One region of the Pseudoalteromonas sp. RWi3 genome, then DNA from elsewhere that is predicted to be linked to it. Evidence: predicted binding sites of a transcription regulator. Region 1 holds the regulator's gene; the other holds the start of a gene.

Region 1 (3,177 bases):
CTAAAAGCATCTCTTACGACATGGAGCAGCAACTAATTAGTGCGCAAAAAGATGAAAACTCAGATGACCGCGTACATACTATTTTAGTGCCCATCGAAAATAAAAAAGCAAAGTCAAAAGGTCAGCCATGAGTACGTTAAAAGCTGAATTTTTAGCTAAAAGCTATAAAGGCCGCCAAGTTGTAAAGAGTGTGGGTTTAGAAGTAAGTGCAGGAAGCATTGTCGGTTTACTAGGCCCAAATGGTGCAGGTAAAACGACCACTTTTTATATGATTGTTGGTTTAGTACCGAGCGACAAAGGCAAAATAAGCATTGATGATAACGACATTACATTACTGCCTATGCATAGCCGTGCACGATTAGGTATTGGTTATTTACCGCAAGAGTCATCTATTTTTCGTAAATTAACGGTTTATCAAAACTTGATGGCGATATTAGAAACACGAAACGATTTAAATAAGCAAGGCCGAGAACAAGCTCTGGATGGCCTGCTGGATGAATTTAGCATACAACACATTCGCGATAGCCAAGGTATGGCGTTATCAGGTGGTGAACGCCGCCGAGTTGAAATTGCACGCGCATTAGCCGCAAACCCTAAATTTATTTTATTAGATGAGCCTTTTGCTGGTGTTGATCCAATTTCAGTGTTAGATATAAAGAAAATAATTGAACACCTTAAAAACCGAGGCATCGGGGTGTTGATTACAGATCATAATGTACGAGAAACCCTTGATGTTTGTGAAAAAGCCTACATTGTTTCTCATGGTGAGCTAATTGCTTCAGGCACTCCTGAACATGTGCTTGCCGACCAAACAGTACGCGATGTTTATCTGGGTGAGCAATTTAGGCTATAAACCAACGTTCAGCTAACTATCTGCTAAACTTAATTCTGATTACATAATAAAAGGATTGTTAAAGATAAATGAGGCAATCACTCCAGCTGCGCATGGGCCAGCAATTGACAATGACACCTCAGTTACAACAAGCTATTCGTTTGTTGCAACTCAGTACATTGGATCTACAACAAGAAATTCAGGAAGCACTCGACAGTAATCCTTTACTAGAAGTTGAGGAGCATGAATTTAGTGATGAAACTGCAGGCAAAAATGAGCAAAAACAAGACACTGATGAAGTAACAGTCAGTGCATCTGCTGATGAAACACCAAGTGAATACGAACAAGAAAGTAGTGAAGCACTCAGTAAAGAAACTGTCAGCGACGAAATGGCCATGGATGTAACATGGGATGAGTACATGAGCGCTGCGCCTTCTAGCTCATCAGGACCAATGCCTGAAGATGAGTCTATTTACCAAGGTGCTTCCACTGAAACGCTGCATGAATACATTATGTGGCAGCTACAATTAACGCCATTTAGCCCGACCGATGAAGCCATAGCCATTGCTATTGTTGAAGCGATTGATGAATCGGGTATTTTAACATTGAGCTGCGAAGACATTGTTGAAAGTTTAAACAAAGATAATAACGAAGAAGAAATAGAACTTGATGAAGTTCAAGCTGTTTTAAAACGCATCCAATTGTTTGATCCAATAGGGATTGCCGCACGCAGCTTACAAGAGTGTTTATGTATACAACTGAATCAATTCGACCCTGCAACGCCATGGCTTGCAGAGACTAAAATGATTTTAACCGAGCATATCGATCTTTTAGCAAGTCGTGACTATCGCACTTTGATGAAAAAGACTAAGCTTAAAGAAGATGAGCTAAAAGAAGTCATGACACTGATACACAGCTTGAACCCTAAGCCCGCAGATACTATTGTGCGCGAAGAGTCTGAGTATGTTATCCCTGATGTTTCAGTGAAAAAAGTTAAAGGGCGCTGGATGGTGGAATTAAATCCAGAAAGCATGCCTAAAATTAGAGTGAACAGCCAGTATGCCGCCATGTCTCGCTCAGTAAAATCGAGCAGTGACAGTCAGTTTATTCGTTCGCATCTGCAAGAAGCAAAATGGTTTATTAAAAGCTTAGAAAGCCGTAATGAAACATTACTCAAAGTAACTAATTGTATAGTGAAACAGCAGCAAGGTTTTTTTGAACACGGCCCCGAAGCTATGCGCCCGATGGTACTAAATGATGTAGCAGAAATGGTCGAGATGCATGAGTCAACTATCTCACGCGTAACAACTCAAAAGTATATGCATACACCACGTGGTATTTTTGAGTTGAAGTACTTTTTCTCTAGTCACGTAAGCACCGAAAATGGCGGGGAATGCTCTTCTACAGCTATCCGTGCATTGATCAAAAAGCTTATTAGCGCAGAAAACTCAGCGAAACCATTGAGTGATAGTAAAATTGCAGATATATTGGCTGAGCAAGGTATCAAAGTAGCTAGACGCACAATTGCAAAATATCGTGAGTCTCTAGCTATTCCACCGTCAAATCAAAGAAAGAGTTTGATTTAAGGCGTAAAAAACAAAGAAGGAAAATGCTTATGCAAATTAACTTAACTGGTCGCCACGTAGAAATTACCGATTCACTTAGAGACTATGTACACAATAAGTTTGCGAAGCTTGAAAGGCACTTTGATAGTATTAATAATGTACATGTGATTCTTGACGTAGAAAAATTAAGTCAAAAAGCAGAAGCCACAATACATGTTAGCGGTGCTGATTTATTTGCTTCAACTGAACATCAAGATATGTATGCTGCGATTGACGGACTGATTGATAAATTAGACCGCCAAGTAATAAAACACAAAGAGAAGCACGCTCGACACTAATACTATGAAATTAAGTTCACTTACTTCTGAGGACTGCAGTAAAGCTGCGGTCCTTTTTAATAGCAAAAAACGAATTCTAGAATTTATTAGCCAATTGGCTCATGAAAAGCTTCCTCACCTCACACAGCAAGAGATCCTTAACGCATTATTAAATCGGGAAAAGCTTGGTAGCACAGGCATAGGTCGAGGTATTGCTATACCACATGGTCGCATGAGTGGCGCACAATCTCCTCTAGCATTAATCTTAGTGAGTGAAACCCCCATTAACTTTGATGCAATTGATAATCGTCCTGTCGATATTTTTGTAGCACTGATCGTACCTGATGGAGATTGCCAACTTCATTTGAAGACGTTAGCAACAATTGCTGATAAACTTAACGATAAAGAGTTTTGTAAACAACTACGTAGCGCAAAAACAGATCAGGATTTGTATCAAGTTATT
Region 2 (3,177 bases), on a different contig from region 1:
GCTTTTATAAAGTGCCTTATCAAAACTACACCAAACAATAACCCCAACCACAAGCCATAAAACTAACTGCGTATTCGTGCTAATAAGCGCTGTGAGTTCAGGGTTATTAAACATCATAAATTAACTAAAAGTTGACCAAATAGGTGCATGATCAGACGGTTTTTCTATGCCTCTTAATTCGTAGTCAATACCTGCATCAGTACAGCGCGCAGCTAATGCAGGGGTTGCAAGTACCACATCAATGCGTAAGCCTCGATTGTCATCGAACCCTTTAGAGCGGTAATCAAACCAAGAATATTGCTCACCTGTGTCAGGGTAAAGCTCACGGTAGGTATCTTTAAAGCCCCAATTCATTAATGTGGCTAGCCACTCACGTTCTATTGGTTGAAAAGAGCATTTGCCGGTTTTTAACCAACGTTTACGGTTTGGCTCGCCAATTCCAATGTCTAAATCGGTCGGAGAGATATTTATATCACCCATGACGATGACATCTTCCTCAGCGCTATGATTAGTATTAAGGTGATTCATAAGATCAGTGTAAAACTGGCGCTTATAAGGAAACTTAGTCTCGTGATTGATGTTGTCACCTTGAGGAAAGTATCCATTCATAACAGTTAGGTCGCGACCATTTTCTTGTGTGACGGTTACACTGATCATACGTTTTTGTGACTCTTCAGTGTCTGTAGCAAAACCTTTAAATACGGACTTAGGTTCATTTTTACACAGCATAGCCACACCGTAATGTGCTTTTTGACCATGGAAATAAACGTGATACCCCATTTTTTGAACATCTTCTAAAGGAAAAGCTTCATCATGCACTTTAATTTCTTGTAAGCCGATAATATCAGGTTGATGTTTATCAATGATTGCTTGTAGTTGATGCAAACGAGCACGAAGCCCGTTGATGTTAAAAGAAATGACTTTCATATGTTTGGCCTGAAAGAGTATGTGTTTTACTAAATTCTATCATCAAAATGAGCTTGATACATGTGCTTATTCATTACGTAAAGTTGGTTTAATGTTGTTCAAATGATGATTATTTATTAAACATTGTTAACCTTCCATTAAATAAAAAATTAAATGAATTATTCAATTGATTTGTGCTTTTCTGTATATATAATGCGCGAAACAAACCCGTTCAAACCATTTTATACAGGTCAGTCATGAAAAAACAACTTTTAGCTATTTTCGTTGCAACAGTATCATTCTCACAGGTTACTCAAGCAGCTGAATATTTTAGTGCAGATAAAAAAATTGAATCAAAGTTATGTTCAATCAGTGCAAATGAAGGTTTCTCTGCGGCCCGCAAAGTAGCTTCTAAGCACGGTATTTTTTTATCGCGCTATTCGCAAAGCATTTTGTGTAATGGTGAAGATATTCGTTCAATTGCTAAAAAAGTTGAGATGAAAAACCGCGACGTAAAAATGATTCAAGTATTTGCTGAAAATGACCAAACTGAAACGCAATTGTGTATTACAGCTGTTAAAAAAGGCCTTGAGCCAGTTAGGGCAAAAATCGGTAACTTAAACTCACTGCGTTGTAATGGTGAAGTGGTGACTGATTTTGTTAAGCGTTACCAAAACGCTGCTATCTAATAGCAAAATTTGATTAAGAAAGCGCTTATACAGCGCTTTTTTTGTGTGTGAAACTTTTACAGAAAAGCTGAAAAGTTTTTATGGTTTCTTCAGGTTTAAATTTCATTTTGTTTTATCTTGTTGATTTTTAAAAGTAAAGATTGTGGCTTGGTACTTGTATTAAATTAAGTGAATTTAATTTATTACAAGGAATCTCTTATGAAAAAGTTAACACTTGCATCTACTATTTTGGCTGCTCTTACCCTGAGTGCGTGTTCATCAAATGCATCAATGGACAAAATCAGTAGTGATTTTGGTAGTCTAGATAATGACAACGATGGATATATTTCAAAAGTAGAAGCCGACGATGATGATATTTGGTCACATTTCTCTAATATTGATACCAATATGGATGAGCAAATTAGTCGTGAGGAGTTCTCAACTTATACTCAGCTAAATACAGGTAAAGTAGCCACCGATAGTGAAGTGAGTGAATCAGCTTTCAAAGCAGAGATAGCAAAATTTGACCCAATTGAAAGTAATTTTTCATCATTAGATAACGACAGCAATGGCTTTATTTCTGTGGTTGAAGCAAATGACGATGACATCGCCAACCACTTTGGTTATATAGATGCAAATAAAGATAAGCGTGTGAGCAAAAGTGAGTTTATGAGCTACATTAGGGCACACGGTAGTGAAGTGGCTGAAGATGAAGCGCTTGAGATGTTGAAAAACAGTTAATTAAAATTTTTTTAATAAAACATAAAAATGCCAGCATAGTTGCTGGCATTTTTTTTGGGTTTTTAGATAATAATTTTTCCAACAATCGGTGTATTCTGTCATAATAAGTGGTTAATCAGTTCCGCGAACATTAATTAATGGTTTTATAGATGGCAACAAAACGAGTAAGTGATGAGCAGCTCATTGAGATCATTGAAGCAGCGATTTTTGTTGCGCCAAAACCATTAAATAAACGATACATTAAAGACACCGTATTAATTGATTTGAGTGTGTCTATGGCACGCGTAAATCAAGCAATAGAGCATATTCAAATACATTACCAAACACGTGGTATCCGTTTGGTTGAAGTCGCAAGTGGTTATCGTTTTCAAGCTTGTGAAAGTCTTGCACCTTGGTTAAGTAACTTATTCCAAGAGCGTGCTCCAAAATATTCACGTGCCTTATTAGAAACGCTGTCATTGATAGCTTATCGCCAGCCAATTACCCGTGGTGAGATAGAGCAAGTACGGGGTGTCGCTGTGGGTTCTGGTATAATGAAATCCCTGCTTGAAAGAGAGTGGGTACACGTCGTTGGTTATAAAGAAGTCCCAGGGAAACCAGCTCTTTATGCAACGACAAAACAATTTTTAGATTATTTTTCGTTAACTGGTCTTGATAACTTACCTGAACTGCCAAAGCAGCAAATAAGTAAGATTGATCAGTTATTGAGTGATCCTTCTGTGAGAGAACTATCCGAATGAGTATACAAGGTGAAAAGCTACAAAAAGTCCTCGCGAGAGCCGGTGTTGGTTCGCGTCGTGAAATGGAAAAGTACATTGACGCTAACCGTGTAAGTGTAAACGGTAAAGTGGCAAAGTTAGGC

The links. Region 1 encodes sigma-54, which starts transcription at its own class of promoters, with help from an activator protein. Its sites were predicted from a motif close to GTTGGCACGNNNNTNGNNT; they were not measured.
Region 2: the regulator sigma-54 is predicted to act here: its motif matches at 1,737-1,755, upstream of ACFI4Z_RS15330 (EF-hand domain-containing protein).

Annotation. Positions count from the first base shown of each region.
Region 1 covers NZ_JBHNYL010000011.1:39,469-42,645, forward strand. The annotation lists gene lptA (lipopolysaccharide transport periplasmic protein LptA) at 1-131, shown strand, start outside; gene lptB (LPS export ABC transporter ATP-binding protein) at 128-853, shown strand; gene ACFI4Z_RS13985 (RNA polymerase factor sigma-54) at 922-2,418, shown strand; gene hpf (ribosome hibernation promoting factor) at 2,448-2,735, shown strand; gene ptsN (PTS IIA-like nitrogen regulatory protein PtsN) at 2,740-3,177, shown strand, end outside.
Region 2 covers NZ_JBHNYL010000014.1:23,263-26,439, forward strand. The annotation lists gene ACFI4Z_RS15315 (energy-coupling factor ABC transporter permease) at 1-117, opposite strand, end outside; gene xthA (exodeoxyribonuclease III) at 121-927, opposite strand; gene ACFI4Z_RS15325 (exonuclease III) at 1,164-1,595, shown strand; gene ACFI4Z_RS15330 (EF-hand domain-containing protein) at 1,794-2,315, shown strand; gene scpB (SMC-Scp complex subunit ScpB) at 2,465-3,055, shown strand; gene rluB (23S rRNA pseudouridine(2605) synthase RluB) at 3,052-3,177, shown strand, end outside.